Regions from separate parts of the Patulibacter sp. NPDC049589 genome, predicted to be linked through region 1. Evidence: riboswitches for the same ligand, from Rfam matches in the RefSeq annotation. Region 1 holds a riboswitch; each other region holds the start of a gene.
The links. Region 1 has a riboswitch for cyclic di-AMP ahead of AB0L40_RS11670 (NlpC/P60 family protein). Riboswitches for the same ligand answer to the same signal wherever they lie in the genome.

Region 1 (7,388 bases):
CGTGACGTCGACGAGGGCCTCGAGGCCGAACGCCGTCGCGTTGATGAAGGCGATCTTCTGGGCGACCGGGTCGTGCTCGCCGACCGGCTTGCCCCACTGGACGCGCTCGGTACCGAACTCGCGGGCGACGCGGGAGGCCCACTTGGCCGTGCCGGCGCAGATGGCGGGCAGCGCGAGGCGGCCGGTGTTCAGGGTCTGCAGGGCGATCTTCAGGCCCTGGCCCTCCTGGCCGATGAGGTTCTCCTTGGGGACGAAGACGTCCTCGAGCAGCGTCTGCGAGTTCTCGATGCCCTTGAGGCCCATGAACTGGTTGCGGTGCTCGACGGTGATGCCCTCGGAGTCGTACTCCAGGACGAACGCCGAGACGCCGCCCTTGTGGCCCTCGCTCTTGGGGACCTTCGCCATGATCACGACGATGTCGGCGATCGCGCCGTTGGTCGCCCACAGCTTGCGGCCGGTGATGCGGTAGCCGGTGCCGTCCTCGGTCGGGACGGCCGCGCAGGAGACGCGCGCCGGGTCGGAGCCGACGTCGGGCTCCGTCAGCAGGAAGGCGGAGATGTGGTCCTTGGCGACCTTCGGGAGCCACTGCTGCTTCTGCTCCTCGTTGCCCGCGATCATCAGCGGCTCGGCGACGCCGATCGACTGGTGGGCGGAGAGCAGGGCGCCGAGGGAGCCGTGCCACGTGCCGATCATCGCCAGCGCGCGGTTGTAGTCGACCTGGGAGAGCCCGAGGCCGCCGTACTTCAGCGGCACCTTCATGCCGAAGGCGCCGAGCTCCTTGAAGCCGTCGATGACGGCGTCCGGGATCTTCGCGTCGCGCTCGATCTGGAGGTGGTCGACCTCGTCCTGCAGGAACGTCCGGAGCTTCTCCAGGAAGACCTTGCCGCGAGCGGCCTTCTCGGCGTCGTCCGCCGGCAGCGGGTGGATCAGATCGAAGCGGAAGTCCCCGAGGTACAGCTCCTTGCCGAAGGAGGGCAGCTTCCAGTCGGTCTCACGCGCGTCCTCGGCGAACTTGCGGGACTCGGCGCTGGTCGGTTCGGTGCTCACGAAAATCGTCTCCGGGGCTCTAGATTGACTGGTCAGTCAACGTCTTCTACCGAGGGTAGCGGGCCCGGCGACGATCCGCCACCCGGATCCGGCCCTCCGGCGGAAGGCGGACGGGGCCGGGAGGTCCGCTGCGCCCCGGGCCGCCCGGGCCACGACCGGCCCCGGGAACGACGAAGGGCCGCCCGACGGGCGGCCCTCCAGGGTCCTTCGTGCTCGCGGGGCGCCGGCTGCGCCCCGGAGGATCAGCGGCTGGTCGTCGTCCCCGAGGAGGACGCGGTCGCGCTGACGCGGCGGGCGCCGACGTACGCCGCGCCCCAGTAGTCGTCGTCGATCCGGTGCTCCATGACGCCCTTGGTCGTCGCGGAGATCGCGGTCGTGGCGCTCGTGGCGATGCCGACGTGCGACGCGCCGGCGCCGGCGGTCGAGAAGAAGACGAGGTCGCCGGGCTGGATGTCGGCCTTCTGGACGGCCGTGCCCTCCTCGTACTGCTCGAACGACGTACGCGGCAGGGAGATCCCGGCCTTCTTGAACGCGAAGACGACGAGGCCGGAGCAGTCGAAGCCCGACGAGTCGTTGCCGCCGCTCACGTAGGGCGTCCCGATGACGGACTGCGCGGCCGCGATCACGGCGGTCAGGTCGCCGGCGGCCGCCGGTGTCGTGGTCCCGTTCGACGTGCCGGTGAGCTTCTGCTCGACCGTCGTGGCGAACGGCATCTTCATCGCCTTGATCGTCTCGAGGTTCGGGCGGCCGGTCTTGGTGAGCTTGCGCGCGCTCTGGTACTTGCGCAGCGCGACGCGGGTCTTCGCGCCGATGGCGCCGTCGGCGCGGACGTGGACGCGCTTCTGGATCTTCTTGTTCTGGGCGCGCGTGAGCTTGACCGTCTTCGTGGCCGAGACCGCGGACGCCGGCGGCGCCGCCGGCGTGGTGCCGTCGGACGGGTCGGCCGGCGTCGTGGTGCCGGAGCCGTCGGCTGGCGTGCCGGGCGTCGGGCTGACGGTGGTGCCGCCCGTCGGGGCGGGGTCCTGCGCCATCGCGGCGGGCGCGCCGGCGAGCATCAGCGTCAGCGTGACGGCGACGCCACTGGTCAAGCGTTTCACGGGGTGCGGCTCTCTTTCGTCGGCCTACGGGGTTAGCTGACGGGCGAGCGCGGAAAGATCGCGCTTCCACCCCGGGAGGTGGATGAGCCCCGGTGTCGATTGGTTCCCCCGTTCGCCGGAAAGGGACTCCGGCGACTCGGCTCGGGAGACCGTAGCAAGCCCGTCGGCGTGGGTGTCCCGGTTCCTCCTCGGCGGATGCGCGCATGCACGCGATCCGGCTCTGCGAGGATCGGCGCGTGTGGTGGACGACGCGAGGCGGTGTGCGGGCGGACGCGGACGCCGGGACCCGTTCCCGGCCCGCCGCCCCACGGGCTACGCTCGGCGGGACGACGGCGGGGTCCGAGACGGCACCGCGGATCCCTCCGGGATCACGGGCCGCTCCGGGGTACCCCCGGGGGCACCGGTGATGGCCGGACATCGCATCGCGTGCGCGCCGCTGCCGCTCCGCGCAGATATGCGCACGCACGACCGAGGAGGTCGGACCCCGCCGCCGTCGTCGTCCTCGGGACCGTGCGCTGCGGCCGGCCTCGTCGGTCACGGCCGCGCGCCGGCCGGCCTGCGTGCGGGCGCCCACACGCAGGCCAGTGTCGCCAGCGCCCGCCGGCGGTCGCGTCGTCCGTCGGAGCACGCCCTTGGGGCGGGTGTCCGATGACCCGCCCGCCGGCACCGCCGGGCACGCCGCCGAGCGACCTCGCCCAGGCCGCCGCCGCGGCGCTCCTCGCGGGCCCGTGGACGGAGCCCGCGATGCTGCGGCGACTCGGCCAGGCGGTCCGGCCGCTCGGGCCGCAGCTCCCCGGCCGGATCGTGACGGCCGTGCTCCTCCTGCACCGCGAGCCGCCGCGCGACGCCCCGCGGGCCTTCGCGCAGCAGGTCGACGACCTGGTCCGCGGGTCAACGACGCGCGGGGCCTGGCCGCCGAACGCGCGGGTGCGGCGCCGCTACGCGCCCCCGACGGCGATGGGCGCGGCGCGGTGGCCCGTCGCCCCGCTGCCGGCGGTCGCGGATCTCGGGCGCCTGGTCGGCGAGCGCGACCCGGGCGCGCTGGACTGGCTCGCCGACGTCCGCGGCCTCGAGCGCGGGGTCCCGGACGAGCGCCTGCGCGGGTACCGCTACACGCAGCACCCGCGGGCCGGCGGTCCGCCGCGGGTGCTGGAGCGCCCGAAGGCGCGCCTGAAGGCGGCCCAGCGCGTCCTCCTGCGCGAGGTCCTCGGGTCGATCCCGCCGCACGACGCCGCCTGCGGCTTCGTCGCCGGCCGCTCCGTCGTGGACCACGCGGCCCGCCACGTCGGCCGGCCGGTGCTCGTCCGGATGGACCTCGAGGACTTCTTCGCTCAGGTCACCGCCGGGCGCGTGTTCGGGATCCTGCGGACCGCCGGATACGCCGAGCCCGTCGCGCACGCGATCGTCGGCCTGACGACCAACGTCGTCCCGTACAGCTTCTGGGCCCGGATCCCGCGGCCGTCCGAGCCGCCCGCGATCGCGCGGCACCACCGCCTCGGTCGCCGGCTCGCCGAGCCGCACCTCCCGCAGGGCGCGCCGACCTCCCCCGCGCTGGCGAACCTCGCGGCGTTCCGGCTGGACCGGCGACTCGACGGCCTCGCCCGCTCCCTCGGCCTGACGTACTCGCGCTACGCCGACGACCTGGCGCTGTCCGGAGGCCGGCACCTGGCGCGCCGCGCGTACGAGCTCGAGGCGACCGTCACCGCGATCGCCGCCGCCGAGGGCTTCCGCGTCAACGCGGCGAAGACCCGCGTGCTGGCCCGCGAGGGCCGGCAGTCGTTGTGCGGGATCGTCGTCAACGAGCGCCCGTCGGTGCCCCGGCGCGACGTCGACCGGCTGCGGGCGCTGCTGCACGAGGCCGAGCACCACGGGCCCCGGGTCGCCGACCGCCGGGGGTTGGGCGCCGCGTTCGAGGCCCACGTCCGCGGCCGCGTGGCGTGGGTCGCACAGGTCCATCCCGCGCGCGGCGCGCGGCTGCGGGCGCAGCTGGACCGGATCGACTGGAACGCCCCGCGGATCGACCTCGACGACGCCGCGAAGTAGCCTCGCGACATGCCCGCCGGCTCCGAGATCGACGTCCTCTACGCCGCGGGCGCGGCGCCGCACGGGGACCTCGACTGGTTCGACGCGCACACCCACATCGGGCAGAACGACCCGGACGGGATGACGGCGACCGCCGACGAGATCCTCGCCGGCCTCGACGCGTCCGGCCACCGCCGGGCGCTGACGTTCGCGATGCACGAGCCCGACGGCTACCGCGACGCCAACGACGTCGTCCTGCGCGCGTGCGCGGCGTCCGGCGGACGCCTGCTGCCGCTTGCCCGGATCGCGCCGGGGTCTCCTGGCGCTCTCGACGAGGCGCGCCGCTGCCTGGACGCCGGGGCGCTCGGCTTCAAGCTCCATCCCCGCAGCGACGCGTTCGCGCTGACCCACCCCGACGTCGAGGCGGTCGTCGCCCTGGTGGCCGAGCGGCGGGGGCCGGTGCTGTTCCACGCCGGGCGCGGCATCCCGCAGCTCGGGGAGGCGGCGGTCCGGCTCGCGGAGCGGTACCCGGACGCGCGGCTGATCCTCGCCCACGCGGCGGTCTCGGATCTCGGCACGCTCGCCGAGGCGGCCGCCCGGCTGCCGAACCTCCTCTTCGACACCGCCTGGTGGCACCCCGCCGACATCCTCCAGCTCTACGCGACGATCCCGCCGGGCAACGTCCTCTACGCGAGCGACATGCCCTACGGCCCCGGCCAGTTCACGGCCTTCGCGAGCCTGCGCTGCGCGGCCGCGGTGGGCCTCGGGACCGACGTCTTCCGCGAGATCGCCGGCGGGCAGCTCGCGCGCCTGCTCGCGGGCGAGGACCCGCTCGACCTCGGTCCGGCGCCGGGCGCGGCGGCGATCGGGCCGCGGACCCTCGAGCTCGAGCGGGTCGCGTCCTACGCCTGCGTGGCGGCGCAGCTGTCGTTCCACGGGCAGGACCCGTCCGAGGCGATCGCGCTCGCCCGCTCCGCGGCCCAGACGCGGGACACCGGCCCGACCGGGGAGCTGCTCGGGATGATCGACCTGCTGCTCGGCCGGGCGCTCGGGCAGGTCGACGTCGGCGCCGAGCGGCCGTCGCTCCGGGCCGTGGGCGCCGTGATGGCCGCCGCGTTCCTGGCCACGACGCCGTCCGCCGGCATCCCCGACGTCGTCCTCTGACGGTTGGCCGGCGGCCCGCATCGGCCCCGGAGACCGCCCGGCGTCTCCCTGGAGGCGACGCCGAGGGCCCACGATCGAGCCTGTCGCCCCTTGTTCACTCGTGTTCACGAAGTGGATACCGGCCGGATACACGTTGACGGCGTACCGGAGCGCAGAGTGACGTCGGCACCGCTCCGGTCTCCTCGACCGGACCGCGGTGCTCCATCCCCCGCCCGACGCGGTCCCCCGCGCGGCGGTCCCCACGATCCCAGGAGCTCCGGTGTCCGGAAGCCCTTCACGCGCCCGTCGGTGGCGCGTGCCCATGGCCGCGCTCGCGGTCCTCGTCGTCCTGCCCTCAGCGGCCCACGCCGCCGACCCCCTCGCGGTGGTCGACCACACGGAGACCCTCGGCCCGGGCATCACCCTGCGCCACCAGCAGTACCTGGAGACCACCGGCTGGGTCAACCGCCAGGTCGTCACCGCCGACCTCGCAGGCGCCGCCGTCGGCTCCGACCTGCTCACGTCCGGCAAGGTCGCCAAGGGCTCGCCCCTGACCGACCAGGTCAACGCCGCCGGCGCGGTCGCCGGGATCAACGGCGACTTCTTCGACATCGGCAACTCCGGGGCCGCGCTCGGCTTCGAGGTCGGCGGCGGGCAGCTCATCAAGTCCGGCGACCGCAACGGTGGCCGGAGCTTCGGCGTCGGCAAGGACGGGATCGCCCAACTCCTGACCCTCGCGCTGGACGGCAAGGCCACGTTCGGCGGCGAGGCCCACGCGCTGAGCGGCCTGAACAAGGTGAACGTCGGGGCCAACGCGATCGGCGCCTACGACCAGAACTGGGGCGCCTACACCCGCGCGACCCAGGTCACGGGCGGCAACGTCGCGGAGATCCTCGTCTCCGGCGGCAAGGTCGTCCAGGCGGCCGCCGCCCCCGCGGCCGGCCAGCTGCCCGACGGCACGACGGCGCTGGTCGGCGCCGGCACCGGCGCCGACGCGTTGAAGACCCTGGCGGTCGGTGACCCGGTCGAGCTCTCCTACGGCCTGAACCCCGACACCGCGAAGAACCTCCAGTTCGCGATCGGCGCGGACACCCAGCTCGTCACCGGCGGCGTCGCGCAGAACATCGGCGACACGGCGATCGCGCCCCGCACGGCGATCGGCTTCAAGGACGGGGGCCGCACGCTGATCATGCAGACGGTCGACGGCCCCGGCGGCACCGGCAACGGCGGCGTCACGCTCACCAAGGAGGCCCAGATGATGGCCGACCTCGGTGCGCAGACGGCCGTCAACCTCGACGGCGGCGGCTCGACCACGATGGTCGCCCGCGCCCTGGGCGACACGTCGGCGACGGTCCGCAACGTGCCCTCCGACGGCACGGGGCGTTCCGACCCCAACGGCGTCGGGCTCTTCGTGACGCCCGGCGACGGCCAGGTCGACGACCTCGTCCTGGACGCCGCCGTGCCGGCCGGCAAGACCGACGACGACTCCAGCCGCGAGGCGACGGTCTTCCCCGGCCTGCACCGCACCCTGACGGCGAAGGCCGTCGACGACCACGACACGCCCGTGCCGCTGGCCCGCGGCGACGTCCGCTGGTCCTCCGACGCCGGGTCCGTGGACGGCGGCGTGCTCCGCGCCCCCGACACGGCCGACACGACCGTCACCGTCCGCGGCCGCACCGACGGGGCGCAGGCCGACGAGCAGGTGCGGGTCCTCCGCGCCCTGCGCACGCTCGAGCTGTCGACGGGCCGCCTGTCATTCTCGGCCGCCGGCGCGTCCAGCGCCGTGTCGCTGTCGGTCACCGGCCGCGACGGCCAGGGCTACACCGCCCCGGTCGAGTCCCAGGACCTCGACCTCGACTACGACCACGACGTCGTGCGGATCGCGCCCGACGGCGCGGGCCTGAAGATCACGCCGCTGAAGTCCGGCGGCACCGTCCTGACCGTGAAGGTCGCGGGCCAGACGGCGAAGCTGCCGATCTCGATCGGCGTCGAGACGAAGACGCTCTACTCGTTCGACGACGGGGGCGCCGCCGCCGGCCGCTGGGCCGTCAACGGCACCGCCGGCAACGGGACGGTCTT
Region 2 (7,388 bases), on a different contig from region 1:
CACGCCGTCGACGCCGGGCAGCCGACGGACGGTGTGCTCGATGCGCGTGGCGCAGTCGGCGCAGTCCATCCCGGTGACGGTCATCTCGGGGTGGCTGTAGCGGCCGTGCAGCGCTCGGCGCGCGTCCTCGAGCGCCTCTGCAAGGCACGCGGCGTCGCACCGTTCGGCGTCGACGGTGACCCGCAGGGCGGTGTCGTCACGCACACCGGCGACGCCGGTGACGCCGGCGTGGTGGACGAGGGTCTCGCGGATCCGGCCGGCACACGGCTCGCAGTCGGCGTCCCTGCCCAGCGGCAGGTCGATGGTCTCGGTGCTCATGTCAGATCCCCGGTTCGTCGTCGGTGTCGTAACCGCTGGGCTCGGTCTGGATCGTCGCGTGCGAGATGTTGAATCGCTCGCGAAGGAGAGCCGTGGCGGCGGTCAGGACGGCGCCGCCGTCGGCGCCTTCGGCCATCTGCAGGTGGGCGCTGGCCACGTCGGTGCCGGAGGTCAGGGTCCAGACGTGCAGGTCGTGGACGCCCTGCACCCCGGGCAATGCCGCGAGCGTGCTCCGCACATCGGCGACGTCGACGTCCTTCGGCGCGCCCTCCATGAGGATGTGGACCGCGTCGGCGCCCAGACGCCAGGCGCGGGGGAGGACGAACAGGCCGATCGCGACGCCGACGATCGGGTCGGCGTAGGGCCAGTCGGTCGCGAGCATGACCGCGCCGGCCGCGAGCACGCCGAGCGAGCCGATCATGTCGGCCCAGACCTCGAGGAACGCGCCGCGGACGTTCAGGCTCTCCTTCGCGCCGGCGCGCAGGAGCAGGAACGAGGCGACGTTGACCACGAGGCCGACGAAGGCGACGACCATCAGCCCGAGTCCGGGGACGTCGGTGGGGTCCTGGAACCGGCCGACGGCCTCGATGAGGACGTAGATCGCGACCGCGAACAGCAGCACAGCGTTGGCCAGCGACGCGAGCGCCTCGAGCCGGTAGCGACCGTACGTCCGTTCGTCGTCCGGCGTGCTCTGCGCCATCACGATCGCCGTCAGCGCCAGGGCGAGCCCCGCGGTGTCGGTGAGCATGTGGCCGGCATCGGAGATCAGCGCGAGGGAGCCGATCGCGAGGCCGACCGAGAGCTCGACGACGAGGTACGTCGCAGTGAGCGCCAGTGCGATCGTCAGCGCACGCTTGTGGCGGGCGCCGGCGGTGACGATGCCGTGGGAGTGATCGTGGGCCATGAGACTGATTCCTGCTCCTAAAAGCATGAACATCTGAACAAGTCTGAAGGTAACAGACCGGTCGAGCCCGCGCCACGTCGAGCGCGGCGTGTGGGTCGGTACGGGGGCCGGGATACGCTTGAGGGCGTGAGCGGACCAGACAGTCGCGTCGCGGCGGCATCGTCCGGTGCGCCGGTGCAGGCCGGAGTGCCGTGGCGGGACGGTGAGGTCGATGAGCTCGCGGAGACCTTTCGCGTGCTCGCGGACCCGGGTCGCCTGCGGGTGATCCTGGCCTTGATGGAGACGCCGGAGATGCACGTCGGCGGTCTGGCGGAGGCCGCGGGCCTGTCGGAGACCGCGTGCTCGCACGCGCTGCGCCTCCTCCGCACCGCGCACGTCGTGAAGCGGCGGAAGGTCGGGCGCAGCGTGCTCTACAGCCTCGACGACGACCACGTCAGCGGCCTGCTGGGTCTGGCTCGCGACCACGTCGAGCACGCACGCGCCGGCCACCGAAGCTGACGGGTGCCGCCGGCGGAGGGGCCGGTGCAGTCCGATGTGCATTGGGGCTGGGGCGTCTGGGCGGGGCATCGGCGCGATCTGCAGGTCCGCATCGTAGCGAAAGTCCTACATGGTGTAGGAATGATGTCGAAGCGCCGGAACGTGCCGATGTCGAGCGCCTACCGACTCCGTCGATCGACCGAGTGCGTGGGCACGCGAACGAGACCCCGATCCCGTGCGGGGCGATCTGGAGCGAAGGGTGCGGAGCCCCGAGTCGTCCGTCCGTGGGGTGGCTCCGCCGCTCCGGGATGTGGATCTCGTCGCGCGCAGCCGCCGGAACGTTCGGGACGCCTTAGCTTAGGAAGAGCGCCTGGCCGACGCGAGGCGGTCGGGGGTCAGCGGGCGGCGGGCGTGGGGGTCCCGCCCCACGACTCGAGGTCGCCGCTCGGGTCGCGCGGCTTGCCGTCCTGCCACCCCGGAGCGCCCCAGAGCTCGAAGTGCAGGAGGCAGGCCGTCGCGTTGCCCGTGTCGCCGACTGCGCCGATCGGCGAGCCCGCCTCGACGCGAGTGCCGGGCCGCAGCGGGGAGGCGGACTGCAGGTGCATGTACGCCTGGTCCTCGCCCGAAGGCGTGTCGGTGAGCACGAGGTAATTGCCGGCGGCGGACTGATCCGCGTTGGCCTTCACCGTCCCGCTGGAGGCGGCGACGACCGGCGTCCCGCAGGCGGAGAGGAGGTCGACGCCTTCGTGCGCGCCTCCCCGGTCACCGAACGCCGTGGCCGAACCCCCGAAGGACCACGAGCCTTGGATCGGGAAGACGAATCCGGGAACGGCTCCGGCCAGCGGTGCCGCAGTGCGCTGGCGCGCGACCAGCTGCTGCTCGACCTTCTTCGCGAACGCGAGCTTCATGGCCTTCAGCGTCTGGAGGTTCGGTCGCCCGGTGCGGACCAGCCGCTTCTTCGCCTGGTACCTCTTGAGCGCAGCACGCGTCCTGCTGCCGATCGCCCCGTCGGCCCGGACGCGGGCCCGCCGCTGGACGCTCTTCACCTGCGAGCGCGTCAGTTTCACCGTCTGCGTCTCCGACACCGTCGGAGGTGCAGGGGCGGGGGCGGCGGCAGTCGCTGGGGTCGTCGCGGTCGGGGCCGGGGTTCCGCCCCCACCCGGGACGCCGGCTGCGGAGGCAGCCTGCGTGATGGGTCCCCCGCAGGCCAGCAAGGCCAGGGCGCTGATGAGGGCGGCGCGGCGCGCCGGGCGTGATGACATGTGGAGCAGCTCTCTCGTCGGCCTACGGGGTTAGCTGACGGGCTGGCGCTGAAAGAGTCGCGCCTCCACAAAGGTCGTGGACAAGCCCCAAAACACCTGGGTCCCCCGCTCCCCGGGGACGGCTCCCGGGGACTCGGCGTGCCGAAAGGTACCAGGAATCCGGTCGATTCTCCTACCCATCGTCGGACTTCGTCAGGATGGCGCGCTCAACGATCGACAGATCGCACCTCGGTCCATCGAGCGTGCGTCCGACGACGTCACTGCACGGTGATGTCGGGAAAGAGCACGTCCTTCGCTTCCGCGTCGGTCTCCCGCTCTATGCGTCGGAGGATCCGACGTCGAACGGCCGACCGACCCTTGGCCGTCGTCAGGGCGTCGCCGGTCGAGGCGCCGACGACATCGACGACGACGGTTCTGATGACCGCTTCCTCGGCGAGCGGACCGTAGCCTTCGGGAGGTGTCTCCTCGCCGTGGGCCTCTGGCGTCTCGGGAAGAACGACGGCGACGGAGAACTTGGCGTAGCGCCCGTCGGAGAGGTTGACGAGGAACTCCTTGGGCAGGACGTAGACGACGCCCTGGAGCTTCGGTTCGGCACCGGCCTCGGTCGGGGCGGCGAGCACCGTCTTGTAGACGAATCCCGCGCCGAGAACGACGACGGCGAGCATGGCCATGAGCTTCTTCGACATCGTGGTGACCTCCGGGTTCGCGACGAGGGAGCCCTCGGCCGGGCCCCGCCCGGTCATCGGCCGCGATCGCCGCAGACTCCCTCGCCTGGACAACGGTCGTACGTTCAGAGGCGGACTCGACGGACCTGTTCCGCCAGGGCGCGTCCCGCCGACGCACCATCTCGACCTCCACGCCCCCGGTCTGTCCGGCCGACGCGCGCCGCCAGACGAGGGAGTACTTCGTCACCCAGCCCTTCGGATGCGCTGCGTATCGACGCCGGGAGAGCAGTCCTTCAGGCGGTAGACCCGCACGGATGGCCCGGGAAGCCGGTAGCGCAGCTGCACGAAGTTGAACGCCTTGTCGTACTGGAAGTAGTCCTTCGCTTCGGGCCCGTCGAACGGCGAGATCGAGAAGCGCAGGACGGCCTGGCGCTCGAGGGCGCGGTAGTAGCGCACGGCATCGGGGACCCGGGCAGGGTTGTTCTGGACCCGTCCGCTCTGCATCGACCCGGAGATCACCCAGCACGCACCGTTCTCGCGGTAGAAGTCGAGCATCCCTGGGAAGAGCGTGAAGCCGTGGTTGGCGAAGTCCGCCGCGCGTCCGATCCGGCTGGCTAGGCGAGGATGGGCCCGCGCGAGGCGTCGTTTGTCGGCGCCGGTCCGCGTCAGGCGCGGCCACCGGTACTCGGCTCGGGAGGATGCGCTCCGCAGGGACGCGCCGTCGGCGTACCACTCGCGGGGCACCATGGGCTCGACCACGATCGGCGTCCCCGCCGGGATGTTGCGCACCATCCATTCCCGCGCGGTGGTGCGGGTGTCGGGCCGGGACAGCACGACGTTGCTGTGCGCGATCAGGACGATGCCCTGCGCGAACGCCGCGGCGGTCAGGACGGCTCCGGCGGCGAGGCGCGCCCGGCCGGCGATCCGCAGGCGGGCGAGGAGGAACTCCAGGACCCAGACCCCTCCCGAGGCCGCCAGGAGCGCGAGCAGCGGATAGATCGGCAGCTCGTACCGGGCGAAGTACCGGCCCTGCGATCCGATGAGCGCGACGAACACCACGGGTGCGGGCACGAGCAACAACGCCTGCCACCGGTGCCGGCATGCTCCCCGGGCGACGCCGATCGCCAGGAGCAGCGCCGGGACGACGCCGAAGCCCCAGAGAAGCGCCCACGCGTAGTAGCGATACCCCGACCGCTCCGTCTCCCCGAGCAGCAGACCCCCGGCGGTGTAGTCCGAGAGATGCTCGAGCTCGCTGCGGAAGAACCCCGGGCGCAGCACCGCGTAGGGGTCCATGGCGAAGAACGCCACGAAGGCCGAGGCCGCCACGATGAGCAGGCCGACCGCGGCCGCACGCCAGTTCGGCAGCCGCCCAGCGCCGGGCGGCGGGTGTTGGTCACCGTCCGCCCGCAGACCGCCGGCGGCGTGCATGCCCACCGCGGTCAGCAGCGGCAGGCCGAGGAACGCGGCGTTGTACTTGAACCCCACCGCCAGTCCAAGGGCGGCGCCGGCCAGGAGGTAGTCGCGGCGGCGACCGAAGCGGACGATCCCAGCGATCGCGAACAACGCCAGAGCACTCGGCGCCAACGACGGTGCATCGTTGAGCGCCAGCTTCCCGTAGTGCGCCGGAAGGAACGAGAACGCCAGCAGCGCCGCCGCCACCAGGCCGGTCCGTCGGTCGAACATCCGCGCCCCGGCGGCGTACAGCACCACGATCGCCGACGTGGAGAGCACCGCGGATGCCACCCGCGCGGTGATCCAGATCGAGCCCGGGTCCGTCGCCCACCCGTCGACGACCCCGTCCCGCCCGCCGCGAAACAGCCAGAGCGCCCCCGCGATCCACTGCATCAGGCCCGCGGGGTTGAGCTGGTAGTCGGGGTCGAGCGACCCGTTCTGGAAGAAGCCGACCGCCCTGGGGACGAAGTGCGCCCGCTCGTCGAGGTTGTAGGCGAACGGCAGTCCCCACCCGATGCCCCAGAGGCGAAGACCGAGACCCGCGAGCGTGACGAGCGCCAGCGCCACGTGCCACCGCCGTCGGTCTTCTGCCCAGATCGCTGAAACGCGCATCCGACGAAACTAGCGGCACTCCTACGAAATGTAGGAGCAGCTGGCAGACTGTCGCATCGTGTCGCCACCGATCGTCTGGGGCCCCGAGCTCGCACCGTCGCTCCTGGCGAGCGTCCTGATCGCCGTCTACCTGAGGCGGTGGGTGACGGTGCGTCGCTCGCCCGACCGCGCTCACGCACCGGTGTGGCGACTGGTCTCGTTCGCCTCCGGCGGGTTGACGCTGATCGTCGCGCAGGGCAACCCGATCGACGAGCTCGGCGACTACCTGCTCGTCATGCACATGGTCCAGCACCTGCTGCTGCTGGACGTCTTCCCGCTGCTGCTGCTGTTCGGGCTCAACCGCGTGCTGATGCGACCGATCACGCGCCGCATCCTCTGGATCGAGCGACGGATCGGCTTCCTCGCCTCGCCCTGGTTCGGCCTCGCCGCCTACACCCTCGGGATGTGGATCTGGCACGTCCCCGCCCTCTACAACGCCGCGTCGCGCTCGCCCACCGTCCACCTGCTGGAGCACATGACCTTCACCGCGATCGGGCTTCTGTACTGGTGGCATCTCCTCCGCCCGATCCCCGGCCGGGACCGCATGACGGCGATGGCCCCGATGGCCTACATGGGCGTCACGAAGGTGACCGTCGGCCTCCTGGGCATGGCGCTCACCTTCGCCCCGAAGGCGCTCTACGACTTCTACGCCGACCAGCCGACCTACTGGGGCCTCTCCGCCATCGCCGACCAGGGCATGGCCGGAGCACTGATGGCCACCGAGCAGGTGCTGATCATGGGCGTCGCGTTCGGGGTCCTCTTCATCCGCGGTCTGCGCGAATCCGAGCAGCAAGCGCTCCGTGAAGAACGCCTGATGGACCTTCAAGGCCGACAGGACTGAGGTATGGACCTCCTCGGACGTGGCTTTCTCGTCCTCGCACTGCTCGTCGCGGCCTACGGCGCGGTGGCGAGCCTCGTCGGTGCGCGGAAGCTGCAGGCCGTCGCCGACGGGGGACTGAACGGTCACGGCGCCGCGTGGGTCCGCTCCGGGCGCCGCGCGATCTACGTGGTCGCCGCGCTGACGACGGCGTGCTTCGTCCTCGTCGAGATCGCGTTCATCCGCACCGACCTGACGTTCGACGTCGTCGCGAGCCACTCGTCGTCGACGACGCCGCTGGGGTACCGGATGGCGGCGCCCTGGAGCTCGCAGGAGGGCTCGCTGCTGCTGTGGGTCTGGCTGCTGAGCCTGTGGAGCTCGCTCGTCGTCCGGCTCGCCGGGCGCCGGATGGCCGATGTGGTGCCGTGGGCGCAGGCCGTCCTGCTCGGGCTGGGCCTGTTCTTCCTGCTGCTGCTCGTCTTCTACAGCTCGCCGTTCCGGTTGAGCTCGCCGGTGCCGCTGCAGGGGGAGGGTCTGAACCCGCTCCTGCAGTACCCGAGCATGATGATCCACCCGCCGATGCTCTACAGCGGCTACACGCTGTTCGCGGTGCCGTTCGCGTTCGCGGTCGGCGCGCTGGCCGCGGGGCACGTCGGGTCGGACTGGATCCGCCACACCCGGCGCTACGCGCTGGGCGCCTGGCTGCTCCTGGGCATCGGCATCGTGCTGGGATCGCGCTGGTCCTACGCCGAGCTGGGCTGGGGCGGCTACTGGGGCTGGGACGCCGTCGAGAACGCGTCGCTGATGCCGTGGATCATCGGCACCGCCTTCATCCACTCCGT
Region 3 (7,388 bases), on a different contig from region 1:
TTGGTGCCGGGGTCCTTGCGGTAGACCCGGAACGACCCACGGATCGTTGGAGTCGAGGGTTTGCCAGGGGAGGTATGGAAGATGCGCAGCGGCTTGCCACCGTCGACCTCGATCAACACGCGCCGGTCGACGTCGACCTCGATATGGCGTCCGTGCGTCGGGAACTTCACCGCGATGCGGCCCTTGCCGGCGCGCAGAGTGCGGAACACTCCGGGGGTCGCGGCGGTACTTGCCTGGAGCCCCGAAACTTTTCGCAGCGCGAGGACGGCGCGTTGCGTCCGGGCGTCATAGACGCCTTCCCTGCCGACGACGTAGGCGTTGCGGGTCAGCATCTGCTGAAGGACTCGCGTGCCAAGTCCGCGGGCCCCTGGGCGTAGCGTGGTCGGAACCTGCGAGACGATCGTTGTCGGGGCGGCCGTCGCCGCGACCGGTTGGCCGTCGGGAATCTCAGCCCGAACGACGACCCGGGCGGCGCGGCGCAAACGATCGGGGATCGGAAGGCGCGCGATGCCGCGAGCGCTGTCGCCTGCGACTTGCAGCGGTACTGATTCAGTAACCCGGCGAGCACCGGCGGTGAAGCTCACCCGGACGGTGGTGCCGGCGACGTATTGAGGGGTAACGGCGAGCACCGTCCATCTGTCGCCCTGAAGGACGGGAGTGCCCGCGGGCTTCTCGACGACAATCTGCAGACTGCTGGTGATGGGCGCCGCCGCGGTCTGGCCCGAGGCGGTCGGGGCGAGGAATGCAGATGCAAACGCGACGCCCGCCGCAGCGGCCGTGCAGCGGGCGGTGAGGTGGCGAATCGGCATAGGCGAACGCTACCGCATCCCCGACACGTTGTAGGACTTGGGGTGCCGTGGCGCTAAATCCGCTTCGCACCGACGAAGTGAGAGCCCCAATAGCTGTCGAAGATGGGGTGCTCCATGACTCCACGGCTGCTGGTTGCGGAGATCACGGTCGTCGGGCCGGTGGCGATCCCGACGTCCGAGGCGCCGGGTCCGGCGGTGTTGAAGAAGACGAGGTCGCCGGCGCGGATGTTGCCCTTCGACACCGTGCTGCCTTCGCCGTACTGCGCGAAGCTCGTGCGCGGCAGCGACACTCCGGCTTGCTTGAACGCCCACTGGACCAGGCCGGAGCAGTCGAAGGAGGACGGCCCGGTCGCTCCGTAGGAGTACGGCGCGCCGGTCTTGGAGCGCGCTGCGGAGATCGCTCCGCCGCCCCCGTTGCTGGAGCTGCTCGCGGTGGACGATGCGGCGCTGGGCGCGCTGTCGTTGTCGGGGGTGCCGGGCGAGGCGCGGATGCCGAGGCTGCTCAGGGTCGCGGGGCCGGGGACGCCGTCGACCTGCAGCCCGTGCTCGCGCTGGTAGTCGCGAACGGCGCTGCGTGTCTGGGGGCCCCACTCGCCGTCGACAGCGATCCCGAGCTTGCCCTGGATCGCACGGACGGTCGCCGTGGAGAGGCCGGGGTCAGCGGCGTCACTGGTGCTCGCCCGGGAGCTGGCCTTGGTGGTCGCCGATGCCTTCTTCGCGGCGCTCCCTAGTCCGAGCTTCGCGGCGGTCTGCGCTCCGACGACGCCGTCGATCGCCAGACCGTTTGAGCGTTGGAAGGCGCGGACGGCTTTGTGGGTCTGGGTGCCGAACTCGCCGTCGGCGGTGATGCCCAGGGCGCGCTGCAGGGCGGCGACGCGGGAGCCGCTGTCGCCGCGTTTGAGGACGGAGTCGGTGACGGGTGCGGCCTGCGCGGTGCCGGCGGTGACGGCCTCGGTGGCGGGAACGGCGAGCGTCACGCCGACGAGTGCCATCGCGAGCTTTGATCGCGCGCCCTGCTTGACCCCGACCTTGCGTGCGGCTGCGGTCTCGCGGCGCAGGCGGGAGCGGACGGTGGAGCGCTCCCAGAACTCGAGCTCGCCGAGGTCGCGGTGCCCGGGTCGAGGGGCCCGGAAGGCGTAGGACTCGTCGGGGATCCCGATGCGCCACAACTCCGTGGTTGTCGTCTTCGTGCCGGTCGTCGGTGCCATCTCGGTCTTCTCCTGATTCGTTCCGGTTGCCCGTCTGCGGACGGGCTGCGTGGACGTCGTCATCCCCCCGGCGCCTGGGGCCCTGTGGAGCCCCGGCGGGTGGGGTGGGTGCTGGTCGCTCAGCCTGCGGGGGCGAGGCGGCGAGCGCCGACGTAGTGGCTGCCCCAGTAGTCGTCGAAGGTCTCGTGCTCGAGGACACCGCGGCTGCTGGTGGCGGAGACGACGGTGGTCGGGCCCGTGGCGATTCCGACGTCGGAGGCCCCGGGGCCGGCGGTGTCGAAGAAGACGAGGTCTCCCGGCTGGATCGCGTCGCGCTCGACGGGCTCGCCCATGGTGAACTGGTCGAAGCTGTAGTGCGGCAGCGTCACGCCCGCCTGGGCGTAGGCCCACATCGTCAGGCCGGAGCAATCAAAGCCGCCGGGGCCGTCGCCGCCGTACTCGTACGGGGTGCCGGCCTGGCTCATCGCGGCCTGGACGGCCTGCGCGGCGGCGGGCCCGGGAGCAGCCGTCTGTGGTGCAGCATCAGATCGGAGCTTCGCCTCGATCGCGGCAGCGAACTTGAGCTCCATCGCATGAAGGGTCTGCAGGTTCGGGCGGCCGGTGGGAACGAGCTGCTTGGTGCGCTGGTACCGCTTCAGGGCGGTGCGGGTTCCCGTTCCGAGCGCGCCGTCCGGGCGGACCTTGACGCGGCGTTGCACGCTCTTGGTCTGTGAGCGCGTGAGCTTTACCGTCTTGACCGTGAGGTCCGGGTCCGGTGACGCAGGAGGCGCCGGGGCGGGCGCTGCGGTAGCGGCCGGCGGTGCAGCCGGCGTTCCGCCGCTGGGGCTCTGCGCCATGGCGCTGGCCGGCAGGGCCCCGAGGGTGATGCTGGCGGCCAAGACGATGCCGCGGGTGAACTGCTTCACAGGCGCTCTCTTTCGATGGCCTACGGGGTTAGCTGACGGGCTGGCGCAGAAAGACAGCGCCTCCACAAACGCGTGGATTAGCCCCAAAACCACTTGGGTCCCCCGTTCGCTCGAAACCGTTCGAGCGACTCGGCGTCCGCAAGATAACACCCCAGGACGCCCCGCGCATCAGCCTCCGACGATTCGTAGGAGTAAACGGCCCTCGGTCGTCGATGGATGGGCGCATCCACCGAGCCTTGCGCCAGCTCGCCGCCCCGCTGCGACACCGCGTGGAAGTCCGACAGTCCATCGATTCAGGCTCATGGCGCTAGCCCATCCGGGTAGCACGGCGGCGAGGCGCGGAACCGGTCTGAACGCCGGGACGAGCGCCGTCTCCACCCCTCCCCATGACAGGAGCCCTTATGTCCAACGCCCAGCAGATGCTCGAAACCCACCCGCAGGCCTTCGCCGTCGACGGCGCGGCGATCGCTCGCTGCGTCGATGCGTGCTTGGAGTGCGCGCAGACGTGCACCGCATGCGCCGATGCGTGCCTCGGCGAGGAGATGGCCGCCGAGTTGGCCAAGTGCATCCGGCTCAATCAGGACTGCGCCGACGTGTGCACGGCGGCCGGGCGGGTCGCCGGTCGCCAGACGGCGTACGACGCGAACGTCTCCGTGGCGATCCTGCAGGCGTGCGCGGCAGCCTGCCGCGCCTGCGGCGACGAGTGCGAGCGCCACGCCCAGATGCACGCACACTGCCGCATCTGCGCGGCATCGTGCCGGGCGTGCGAGCAGGCCTGCAACGACTTGGCGGCCGCGATCGCCTGAGCCGCAGCTGAGGCGCTCCGCGCGGCCGCCCGGTGGTCAGCCGTCGCAGGCGTGCGGGACGGGCGCGCCGTTTGCCTGCTGCTGGCCGGCGGCGATGACACTGGGCACCGAGGCCGTCAGACCGAGCAGCAGGACGACGCCCAGTGCTGCGGTGGTGTTCAGGGCGCTGCGGCGCAGCGCTCCGGGTGTCCGGTGGCCGCTGAGCAGTTCGTCGACGCGGTCGCGGACGTCGCGGCCTCCACCCAGCGGCGCGACGGCCGGGTTCTGCGAGATCGTCGCTTTGCAGATCGCGCTCGCGAGGGCGAAGCGGTCGTGCTGGCGGGCGAGCGCCCAAGCGTCGGCGTCACGTTCGAGATGGAAGCGCAGCTGCGAAACCGCATGCTTCGTTCCCGGAATGAAACGCGCCAATGCGCGGCACGCCTCGGCGTAGAGGACGACGAAGCGGTGGCGCCTGCGGATGTGGCCGTGCTCGTGATCGATTCCGGCGGCGAGCTCCTCGTCGTCCAGCTGCGTCAGGGCGCCGGCGGACACCACGAGTCGCGGATTGCTGAACCCGGCGGCCGCGACGAACACGTCGGGGCCGCCGACGATCACGCTGTCGGCCGGTCCGCGTCCGACGGCGTCGCGGGTGATCAGTCGTCGGATCGACCGGGCGGCGCGGACGAGCCCGAAGGTCAGCGAGATCGCCGACGCTGCCAGCAGGAAGATCGGGAAGATCGCCACGGCGTCGCCGACGCGGTGGCCGGCCACGCCGAGGTGGGTGGTGGCGATCGGGATGATCGTGTGCCAGCACCAGTGGGTCATCGCGTCAAAGAGCGCGGTCGCCGGCAGGAAGAGGACGAGGTAGAGCGCGACGAAGACGCTGGTCAGCGCCCGCAGGCCCAGCGCGACGCCCCAGAGCGTGGCGGCGGTCGCCGGCGCCACGCGTCGCAGCGGCACGACGTGCGGCAGCAGCACCGCGACGACGACCAGGAGTGCCAGGAGAATGATCACCGCCTGCGGGCCTCACGTGCGGCGGTGGCCTGGCGGGCCTGCTCCTGCAGAGCGGAGAGCTCGTCGGTGTCGATGGTGCCGATCAGCTGCGCCAGCGCGGCCTGCCGGGCCTCGAGCGACGCTCCTGCGAGGGTGCGCTCGATGGAGCGCGACAGGTACTGCCCTTCGGTCACCTTCGCGGTGTAGATGAACGTCTTGCCGCGCCGCTCCCGCGAGAGGAGACCACGATCGACGAGACGGTTGAGCACGGTCTGCACCGTGCTGTAGGCGCTGCGGTGCCGGGCCGGTAGTCCGGCGCGGACGTGCTCGACGGTCCCTTCGCCGTTGTGCCACAGGACGATCATGATCTGCTCTTGCAGCTCGCCCTGAATGGCGCCGTCGGTCATCGGACGAGTATGGCACCCCAAGTCCTACGGATCGTGGGAGATCGCTGCGGGCCTATCGGGTGGGCTTCTTCGCCCAGGCCAGGCCGCCCTCGTGGTCGAGCACCTCGACGCCGACGTCGACGAATCCGGCGCGCCTGAGCTCGTCGGCCCACCACTCCGCTCGCGCGGGGTGCTCCCAGCGGCCGCTGGCGACCCGTCCGGCGTTCTTCAGCAGTCGCACGACTCCCGGCACGCCCTTGCGGAGCATCGCGCGGACCTTCTGCGTCACGACCTCGCGGTCCCGGGCGTCACCGAGGCCCAGGCCGAACATCATGTCGCCGAAGACGAGGCGGCCGCCGGGTCGCAGGACGCGCCAGGCCTCGAGCATCGCGAGGTGCTTGCCGGCGTCGTTGAGGTGGTGGAAGCAGTAGTTGGAGACGACGAGGTCCACCGCGTCGTCGACGAGCGGCAGGCTGACGGCGGAGGACACAACGGCTTGGAGATTCTCCAGACCGGCGCTGGAGGCCTTCGCGCGGAGGTAGTCGGTCATGCCGGCGGAGAGGTCGACCGCCCAGACGTGCTCGACCTGGTCGGCAAGCGGAAGGGCCAAAAGGCCCGTGCCCGAGCCGACGTCGACGGCTCGGTGATGGCTTTCGGGCTGCGCGAGCTCGAGGATCCGTTCGCGCAGCGAGAGGAACCCGGGACAGCGGGCGACGGCCTCGCCGTCGATGACGTGTCGATCCCAGTTCTTGGTCATGGTGCTCATGGCTGCAACTCCGACAGCTTGTAGGGCTTGGACCGGGGAGCGTAGCGAAGTCCGACGGTCTGTAGGATTTGATGGGTGCCGTCCCCACCCCCGCGTGCAGCTCGTCCGGCGCCCGCACATCACCCGCTGCTGATCCCGGGCGTCGTCCTGCTGGTCGTGCTGTGCCTCGCGGTGCTGGCGTGGGCGGCCTCGATGCCCAACGACGCCGAGCCGGCCCGCAGCACGGCCGTCACGACGACCACCGCGGAGGAGCCGGCGGTCGTGCGGGTCCTGGCGGGCAGGCGGGAGCTCGGGGCGTTCTCTGTCGCGCGCTACAGCGCCGACGGCCGACTGGACCGGTCCGCACTGCGCGCAGCGGTCCTTGACCGCATCCCGGCTGCCGAGCGCGTGCGTGCTGGGCAAGCGACAGTGACGTTTGACCTGGATCGGGACGCGGGCGCCCGTTCGGCGGTGAGCGCCGCGACGCTCGGCGGCGGTGCGGTGCAGGTCCCCCGCCGAGCGGTGGCCTCGACGATCGCTGCCCCGATCCTCAAGCAGCGCCTGCGCAACAACTGCGAGACCGCGGCGCTGTCGATCCTCATGCGTACCGTCGGCACCACGCGGGACCAGCTCACCCTGCAGCGTCAACTCCCGCGGTCGGGGCCGCTTGATCCGACCGGCAGCGGTGCGGGCATGCGATGGGGCAACCCGGACCGCGGATACGTCGGCCGGGCCGATGGTGGCGGTGTCGCCGGCGGGTTCGGTGTCTATCCTGGCCCGGTCGCTGCGCTGGCGCGTCGCAACAGGGTGCCGTTGGAGAACCTGACGGGCAAGACCGTCGACGCGCTGTACCAGCGGTTGCGTACCGGGCATGCGGTGCTTGCCTGGATCGGGCTCGGCGACGGACCGTACGGCCGCTGGACCTCGCCGGAGGGCAAGGTGATCAAGGTGAACTACAACGAGCACACCGTGGTGCTGCATGGCATCACCCGTGACGGGACGATCTCGGTGTCCAACCCGCTGCAGGGCACCGCGGAGCGATGGACGTCACAGCAATTCGAGGCGATGTGGCGGCTGCTTGGCGGCCGTGCGCTGGCAACGACCGGCGGAATCCAGGGATGAGTCGCTGGATGATCCTGGCCGTTGGCCCTCACGGGCGGCAGCGACGATCAGCGCCACGCCGCGGCCCCTGGCACGAGATCCGGGTGCAGGCTACTCTCCCTGGCGCATTCTTCAGCGTCGCAGAAGCCTCGGCGGGTACCCTACCCCTGATGGGTATGCCGTTCGCGACCTCCTGCGGCCGCGCGCCGCGGCGCGCGGCGTGTCACGGTGTCGACGTGGTCTCTGGAGAGATGGCTCGGTGAGCGCTCTGCGCATCCGGGCGCTGCTGCAGCGCTCGCGCCGCCGCCTGCTCATCGCGCTGGTGGTACTAGGGCTCGGCGGCTCGATCGCCGTCCACCACGCCATGCCCGAGGGCATGTCGATGGAGGGCATGCACTCCGACCACGTCGCAGCGATGTGCCTGGGCATCATCGCCGCCGGGACCGCGATCGCCGT
Region 4 (7,388 bases), on a different contig from region 1:
AACATCGACTCGAGCGTGTGCGCCCGGCCGATCGTCACGCCGAACGTGCCGCCGACGAGCTCGTCGCCGTCCCAGACCTCGAAGCTCCGCGCGTGGCCCCAGCGGTGCAGGCCGTGGTACGCCTCCTCCAGGCGCGGCGTCAGCCACTGCTCCCCCGGCGCCAGACCGGGCCGGATGGCGCAGGCCGCCACGACCCGCTCGAACGCCCGGTTGACCGTCAGGCGGTAGCCGCGGCGCGGGAGCGTGCGGCGCAGGGTGCGCGGCACCCGCACGGCTTCCAGGGGCAGGACCGCCCGCGGGTCCGCCCGGTAGGCGGCGACGCGGAAGCAGCCGTCGTCGTCGAGCGTGTCCATCGGGAACGCCCCCTGCTCGTAGACGAAGAGCATCCCGGGCGGGTCGAGGATCCAGGCACCGTCGTCCGTATGGGGGGCGGGGGTGCCGTCCACTCCTCCGACCGTAGCGCACGGGCGAGGCCGCGCCGCCGGCTACGCGGGCGGCGGCAGACCGGCGTCACGGACGCGCCGCGGCGCGGGACGACGGCGGCCGCGCTCGCCGGCCGGTGGCCCGCCGCTCAGCGCGTATCGACGAACAGCGTCTGGGACGCGGTCCCGAAGCGCCCGGCCGCGTCGTGCAGCTCGGTCGTCGTCAGGCCGGTGCCGGCGCGGTCGAGCTCGGTCTTCGACCGCAGGCCGATCCACTCGCCCGCGGGGTCGCGGTGCAGCGCGACGTGGAGGTCGCAGTTGACGAACAGGTAGCCGTCGAAGCCGACCGGCGTCGACAGCCCGTTGCCGAAGTCCGCGGCCGCCACGGCGCGCTGGGCACCGCTCGGGGTCTCCCCCGCGACCACCGGCACCTGCAGCCGCAGCCAGGCGCTGCGGCCCTTCGGCGCCGGCTCGGCGAGGCTCCCGTCGATCACCCGGATCTCCATCGCGGTCGGATGGAACGCGGTGGCGTCGGCCGGCAGGAACCAGCTCGGGATCGCCTCGAGGCCCTCGGGCGGCGGGAGTTCGGGCCACGGCGACCCGATCCCGGGCGGCAGCGGCACGCTCCCGCGCCGGAGCAGCACGGCGCGCAGCTCCATCGCCGTGCGGCCGCCCGCGGCCAGCGTCGCGTGGACCACGGCGAAACGGGACCCGGACTTGATGACGCGGGCGGTGAGCTCGACCTCGCCCACCGGCACCGGCCCCAGGAACGTGTACGAGAGGGAGCTGACGCGCTGGCCGGGCGCCGCGAGCGCCTCGGCCGCGCGGGCCAGCAGGGCGGCGGGCGCGCCGCCATGGGCGCTGCCCGCGTCCCAGGGGCCGCGCGCGACGGGCCCGAGGACCCACGTGCTCGTGTCATCCGCGTCGCCGGACGACCCGGCCTGCGTGGCGATGGCCTCCAGGGCGCTCATCCGACCGCGTCCGTCCGCTGCACGAGGTCCGCGATGACGCGCGAGAGCTGGCCGCCCTGCCAGGCGATCGGGGACTTCCCCTCGTCCTCGACGACGAGCGACGCGTCGGGGATCGCCTCGGCGTACCGTCGCGCGACGGCGAGCGGGTGCCCGGGATCCGCCTCGTCGCGGTCGCCGACGACGACGGTCGGCACGCGGATCGCGTCGAGCTCGTCGAGCCCGCCGTAGGGCGCGCTGCGCGGCACGGCGCGCAGGGCGTCGACGACCGCTCCGGGGTGCTCGTGGACGGAGAGCCGCTGGTGCATGACCTTCTCGACCGTCGGCCGCCAGTCGTCCGGGATCCGTCCGAAGTCGTAGGCGGCCACGAAGCCGTCGACCCCGCCGGACTCCAGACCGTCGGCCAGCCGGTCCCAGCCGGCGATGTTGCGCTCGTCGGTCTCGTTGCCGGGGACGAACGCCGGCGTCACGACGACGAGGCCGGAGACGAGCTCGGGCCGCCGCAGCGCCACGCGTATGGCGGTGTGGGCGCCCATCGACGCGCCGACGAGCACGGCCCGCGGCAGGTCGTGCTCGGCGAGCACGGCGACGAGGTCGTCCGCCAGCGCGTCGTAGCCGTAGGCCTCGGGGCTCGGCGCCGGGTCCGACGCGCCGTGGCCGCGGGCGTCGTAGGCGAGGACGCGGTGCCCGGCCCGTTCGAGGTGGCGACTGCCCATCACGACGTAGCGGTGGCTGGCGGTCAGCCCGTGGAGGAGGACGACGGGCGGGCCGTCCCCGGCGACTTCGACGTGCAGCGGCATCACCCGGAGTCCTACCAGCGCGCGGGGTGCGATCCGTACGCGCCTGCCGGCGCAGGCGTCGCCGGGCATCCCGATCGGTGTCTCCCGCCGGGGCCCTCGGGGTCCGGGGGCTTGGCCGACGACCGTCGCCGCTCAGCCGATCGAGAGCGGCAGCACGAGCTGCACGCCCGGGCCGTCCTCGAGCTCGAGCGACGCCATCCGCACCCCGAGCAGGCGCACGGGCTGCGGCGGGTCGTACTCGCGCAGCATCCCGACGGCGGCGTCGGCGAGCGCCTCCTCGTCGACCACCGGGTGCGGGAACGTCCGCGACCGGGTGATCGTCGTGAAGTCCTTCAGCCGGACCTTGATGCCGACCGTCCGGCCGCGGCGGCCCTGCTTCTCGAGCGCCTCGAAGAGCTTGATCGCCAGGCGACGCAGCTCGGCCTCCTGCTCGTCGCGGTCGGCGAGGTCGACGGAGAACGTGTTCTCGCGGCTCTCGGACACCGGCTCGCGCACCGGGACGACCGGGGCGTCGTCGTCGAACCGACAGCGCCGCCAGAGCCACGGGCCGTTGCGGGCGCCATACCACTCCGACAGCGTCGCCTCGTCGACCTTCGACAGCGCGCGGATCGTCGTGACGCCCCGGCGGGCGAGATCGTCGGCGGTCTTCGGGCCGATGCCTCCGAGGAGCCCCGGGGACTCGCCGGCCCAGCGCCGCCAGGCATCGCGCCGGTCCAGCACGCAGAAGCCGCGGGGTTTCTCCGCATCGGACGCGAGCTTGGCGACGAGCTTGTTCGGGCCGATGCCGATGGACACGTGCAGCTCGGTCTCCTTGACGATCCGGGCCTGCAGCCGGCGCATGGCGCTCTTGGGCATCGCCATCGCGCTGAGGTCCATGTACGCCTCGTCGACGCTGACCTGCTCGACGATCTCGACCTCGTCGCGCACGATGCCCATCACCCGGGCGGACGCCTCGCGGTAGGCGTCGTGGTCCGGCGGGACGATGATCGCCTGGGGGCAGCGGTTCTTCGCCGTCGCCAGCGGCATGGCCGACCCGACGCCGAACTTCCGCGCCTCGTAGGTCGCGGTCGTGACGACCGACCGCGGCCCGTCGTGGGCCACGATCACCGGCTTGCCGCGCAGCTCGGGGCGCCGCAGCAGCTCGACGGAGGCGAAGAACGCGTCGCAGTCCAGGTGCCCGATGCACCGAACAGGTGTTCCCTCCGTGCCCACGATCCCAGGGTACGCCCGCCTGCGGCGGGACGCACCCGGGTGGGCGGGTGTCGACGCCCGGCAGGCGCTCAGCAGGGCACGAGGATCAGCGAGCCTCCGGACTGCCCGCTGAGGTCCGGGGAGAACTGGTTGCAGAGCTGCTGCGGTCCGCGGTTGCCGTCGCCCCCTCCGCTCCCGCCCCGCTTGGCCCTGCTCCTCGGGGTGATCGAGTACCGGCGTTCGATCCGCAGGTCACCGGTGGCCGCCGAGAGCTTCAGGGGGACCGTCGACCTCGCGCGCCGGGTCAGCCGGATCGAGATCCGCTTCGTCACGGTCCTGCCGGCGGCGATCGTGCCCAGTGACGTCGCCGCCGGGGCATCGAGTCCCGCCGCCCGGCCGATGCGGACCTTCACGCCCGTCGCAGGGGCGTCGCCGGGGTTGGTCACCTTCACCGTGATGCGACGGGTCCGGTCGCGCACGACCGACGTCGGCACCCCCGAGACCCCGAGCCGGAGCTCGGGGAGTGCCTTCAGCACGATCGGACCGACGGTGTCGAGGACGTTCGCGGGGTTGCCGAGCTCGGTCGTCGTCGCCACGGCGCAGTCGAAGGCCCGGTTCTTCAGTGCCGGGTCCCGGAGCTCGAAGCGCTGGACGGCGTCGAAGGTGTCGAAGTTGTCGGCCGAGCCGACGGCCGCGAGCGGATCGCTCGACGGCCCGGTCTGCAGCCCCCACGCCATGCCGCCCGGCGCCTGCGTCTCGCCGACGACGGAGACGCCAGGGGTCTTGTCGCAGCCGGTCGCGGAGCGATGGGCGAGGAACACGTGGACGCCGACGCCGTCGTCGGTCTTGTCCGGCCGGGTCGCGAGCTGGATCGCCACGCGGACCGTGCCGGTCTTCCGGTCGTATCCGAAGGCGGCCGCCTCCAGGTCGCGGCCGGATCGCGGATCGGTCGCGTCGCCCGTCGGGTCCGGCGCGGCGCCGCTGAAGTTCGCCATGGCGGGTGCCGCAGCAGCGCCGACGCTGACGATGACCGCGACGGAGACGAGGAGCCGGGGGATGCTCATGACCCGGACCCTAGCGCCGTCGCGGGTGCGGTCCGCGGGGATTCGGCCTCGACGGTGGGGCCCACGATCTCGCCGCGTGTTGCACGTCCCCGACGGCACCGGACGCCACCCGGCACCGCAGTCAGACGTCGAGGTCCGGCCGCGGCACCGTGCGACGCCAGGACACCGCCCGGAACGCATCCCACATCCACGGGCTCCGTGGAATCGACCGTCTAGCGGTCGACCATCACCGTGCCGGTGGAGCCGAAGCCGAGGCGGGCCTTCGTCGCGGCGGTGAGGTCGAACTCGCGGCCGGCGATGTACGGGCCGCGGTCGACGACGCGCGCGCTGACCTGGCGAGAGCCGAGGCGGAACGTCAGCTTCGTGCCGCACGGCAGCGTCTTGTGGGCGACGCCGATGGTGCCGGGGCTCAGGTGGCCGCCGCAGGCCAGGGCGCTGCCGTACAGGCCGGGCCCGTAGTACGACGCGTAGGTCGAGCGGAACCCGTGGATCCGGTCGACGCGCTCGATGTCGCCCTTGCCGTGCGAGTTGGAGACGATCCGCAGGCGGGCGGAGCGGTCGCCCATCGCGGCGATCTTCGTGCTGACGCGGAAGCGGCCGTCGCGGCCGACGGCGTCGCGGTCCACGGCGCGCCACTTCGAGCCCTTGTGGAGCTCGAGCCGGACGTGCTGGCCGGGCGAGTGGTGCCGGACGCGGCCGGCGTAGACGGCGCGCCGACCGATGAGGCCGGCGCCGCGCTCGGTGGTGGCGCGGATGGCTGGGGTGGGGCGCTTCGCGGCGGCGGGTGCCGTCGCGGGTGCTGCGGTGGGTGCGACCGGAGCCGCCGCGGTGGCGGCGACGGGGGTGGCCAGCGAGGCGGCGGGTGCCGCGCCGGAGGCGGGTGCCGGGGTCCCGGACGGCGCAGAGGCCATGGCGGGGACGGCTGCGGTCAGGGCCAGCGCCGCCCCGGCCGCGAACGCGGCCCGGGTCGGCGTGACGACGACGTCACGATTCACGGTTGGGTCTCCTCTTCGGGAAGACGCCTACGGAGTTAGCTGACGGGCTCGCAGCCCCCGGTCGTGCCGCACATGGGTGCGGGACGGCCGGAGGACGCTACGGACGACTCAGCGTCCGATTCGCCCCGTGCCGCGGCTCTCGAGGGGAGAGCGCTGCGGCGGTGGGTCCCCCGTTCGGAACGTGCGGGCACGTCCCGACTCGGCGTCGGTGAAGGTGTCGTGAACCCTAAGGGCTCGTCAGCGGCCCGCCCCGTGCGATCGCGCACACCCGCCAGAACGGCGTACACGCGCCAACATGGCGTATGCGCGCCACGATCGCACGGCCCGGAAGATCACGTGCCCTGGCCTCGAGACGCCGCGTGCTCCGGCCGCGAACCGCCGTCGCCCGACGACCACCGGGCGCCGCGCCGGCCGCGTCGCCCGCCGGGCCCGCCCCCGCCGGCAACCGGCTCCTCAGAGCAGCGTCGAGATCATCGTCATGACCGTCGCCGCGGCCATCTCGGAGCCCTCGAGCTCCGCCCGCATGCGCGCGAGACCGAGGCGCAGGCGGCCCTTGACCGTGCCGAGCGGCAGCCCGGAGCGGTCGGCGATCTGGTTGGCGGTGAGGTCGCCCCAGCAGGCGAGCGCGATCGCCTCGCGCTGCGGCACCGGCAGGGCCGACATCGCGCGCATGAGCGCGGCGCGGGCCTCGTTGCGCTCGGCCTCGCTGACCACGACGTCCGCGGGCAGCGGGGGCGGCGCGGCCGCGAGGCGCTCGGTCGCGCGGCCGGCGGCCTGGCCGGAGCGCAGCAGGTCCAGCGCCCGCGAACGGGCGACCATCCGGACGTACGCCCCGAGCGGACCACGCGCGGGGTCGAAGCGCCGGGGGTCGCGCCAGAGGCGGACGAAGACGTCGTGGACCACGTCCTCGACGTCCGACCGGCGACCCGCAGGCGCGAGGATCGACGCCGCCGCGTTGGCCGCGGCGGGCGCGTGCTCGGCGTAGGCGCTCGCGAAGTGGTCGGGGTCTCGGAGGTCCATGGCGGTCCGGTGTCCGTGGGCACCTCTCCATAGAGTAGCGGCACGCCAGACGAACGCCGAGGCGCCATCGAGATTCGCCACCCGCCGACGCGGACGAGCGGAGGCTACCGCGCCGCCCAGCGCGCCGCGCCGGACCGGGACGAACGTCCCGGCCGGCGGTCAGCCGACGGGGCGAACGGCGATCACCATGCGCGTGATCGCACACACGCGCCCCTGGTCGTCCGTCATGCGGACGTCCCAGACCCAGGTGGTCCGGCCCTTGTGCAGCCGCTCCGCGCGGGCGTGGACCGTGCCCTCGAAGCAGGGGCGCAGGAAGTTCGTCGTGTTCGACAGGCCCTGGGCGGAGAACCCGTCCGGGACCACGGCCCGGGCGGTGGCCATCGAGGTCAGCGACTCGGCGATCGCGGCGTAGACGCCACCGTGGACGAGACCCATCGGCTGGCGGACGTGGTCGCCGACGGGCAGCGAGGCCTCGGCCCAGTCCTCGCCGTGCTCACCGACCTGCAGGCCGATCAGGCCGTCGAGGGTCTTCTCCAGGGGCACCACGGGCTCGAACTCCATCGCGTCCGATCCTAGAGCGCGCGGGCGGAGCGGCCTCCGGACGCCCGTCACAGCTCTTACCTCACCGTAACCTGGGCCCGTATAGGCTCACCGCCGATGTCCCGCTTGCAGGAGCTCCACCCGGACCAGCAGGCCGTCCTGCAGCTCGTGCTGCGGCGGCGGATGCCGTACGGGGACCTCGCCGGCCTGCTCGGCCTGACCGCAGAGGGCGTGCGCGAGCGGGCCCTGGACGCGATCGACGGCCTGGCGCCCGACGACGTGCCGGGACTGGCGCTCGAGGACCGCGACCGGATCGCCGACCACCTGCTCGGCCAGGACGACGGCGAGGCCCGCGAGGCGACCGCCGCCCTCCTCGACGACCACCCCC

Region 2: another riboswitch for cyclic di-AMP. It lies ahead of AB0L40_RS00940 (peptidoglycan DD-metalloendopeptidase family protein); the one in region 1 lies ahead of AB0L40_RS11670 (NlpC/P60 family protein).
Region 3: another riboswitch for cyclic di-AMP. It lies ahead of AB0L40_RS05140 (NlpC/P60 family protein); the one in region 1 lies ahead of AB0L40_RS11670 (NlpC/P60 family protein).
Region 4: another riboswitch for cyclic di-AMP. It lies ahead of AB0L40_RS22850 (septal ring lytic transglycosylase RlpA family protein); the one in region 1 lies ahead of AB0L40_RS11670 (NlpC/P60 family protein).

The regions. Positions count from the first base shown of each region.
Region 1 covers NZ_JBFAPC010000050.1:15,418-22,805, forward strand. The annotation lists gene AB0L40_RS11665 (acyl-CoA dehydrogenase family protein) at 1-1,047, opposite strand, end outside; gene AB0L40_RS11670 (NlpC/P60 family protein) at 1,290-2,144, opposite strand; cyclic di-AMP (ydaO/yuaA leader) riboswitch at 2,151-2,296, opposite strand; gene AB0L40_RS11675 (reverse transcriptase family protein) at 2,793-4,187, shown strand; gene AB0L40_RS11680 (amidohydrolase family protein) at 4,197-5,330, shown strand; gene AB0L40_RS11685 (phosphodiester glycosidase family protein) at 5,632-7,388, shown strand, end outside.
Region 2 covers NZ_JBFAPC010000003.1:37,314-44,701, reverse strand. The annotation lists gene AB0L40_RS00955 (cation-translocating P-type ATPase) at 1-318, opposite strand, end outside; gene AB0L40_RS00950 (cation diffusion facilitator family transporter) at 320-1,222, opposite strand; gene AB0L40_RS00945 (metalloregulator ArsR/SmtB family transcription factor) at 1,349-1,720, shown strand; gene AB0L40_RS00940 (peptidoglycan DD-metalloendopeptidase family protein) at 2,095-2,766, opposite strand; cyclic di-AMP (ydaO/yuaA leader) riboswitch at 2,966-3,110, opposite strand; gene AB0L40_RS00935 (flagellar basal body-associated FliL family protein) at 3,219-3,647, opposite strand; gene AB0L40_RS00930 (glycosyltransferase family 39 protein) at 3,870-5,690, opposite strand; gene AB0L40_RS00925 (cytochrome c oxidase assembly protein) at 5,749-6,570, shown strand; gene AB0L40_RS00920 (cytochrome c-type biogenesis CcmF C-terminal domain-containing protein) at 6,574-7,388, shown strand, end outside.
Region 3 covers NZ_JBFAPC010000017.1:13,527-20,914, reverse strand. The annotation lists gene AB0L40_RS05150 (L,D-transpeptidase) at 1-809, opposite strand, end outside; gene AB0L40_RS05145 (peptidoglycan-binding protein) at 863-2,017, opposite strand; gene AB0L40_RS05140 (NlpC/P60 family protein) at 2,137-2,922, opposite strand; cyclic di-AMP (ydaO/yuaA leader) riboswitch at 2,925-3,067, opposite strand; gene AB0L40_RS05135 (four-helix bundle copper-binding protein) at 3,324-3,728, shown strand; gene AB0L40_RS05130 (M56 family metallopeptidase) at 3,765-4,721, opposite strand; gene AB0L40_RS05125 (BlaI/MecI/CopY family transcriptional regulator) at 4,718-5,107, opposite strand; gene AB0L40_RS05120 (methyltransferase domain-containing protein) at 5,160-5,852, opposite strand; gene AB0L40_RS05115 (C39 family peptidase) at 5,928-6,953, shown strand; gene AB0L40_RS05110 (hypothetical protein) at 7,192-7,388, shown strand, end outside.
Region 4 covers NZ_JBFAPC010000166.1:4,847-12,234, forward strand. The annotation lists gene AB0L40_RS22825 (leucyl/phenylalanyl-tRNA--protein transferase) at 1-446, opposite strand, end outside; gene AB0L40_RS22830 (thioesterase family protein) at 572-1,393, opposite strand; gene AB0L40_RS22835 (alpha/beta hydrolase) at 1,390-2,190, opposite strand; gene dinB (DNA polymerase IV) at 2,323-3,402, opposite strand; gene AB0L40_RS22845 (hypothetical protein) at 3,471-4,445, opposite strand; gene AB0L40_RS22850 (septal ring lytic transglycosylase RlpA family protein) at 4,658-5,440, opposite strand; cyclic di-AMP (ydaO/yuaA leader) riboswitch at 5,450-5,655, opposite strand; gene AB0L40_RS22855 (sigma-70 family RNA polymerase sigma factor) at 5,894-6,460, opposite strand; gene AB0L40_RS22860 (PaaI family thioesterase) at 6,620-7,021, opposite strand; partial or broken gene AB0L40_RS22865 (hypothetical protein) at 7,118-7,388, shown strand, end outside.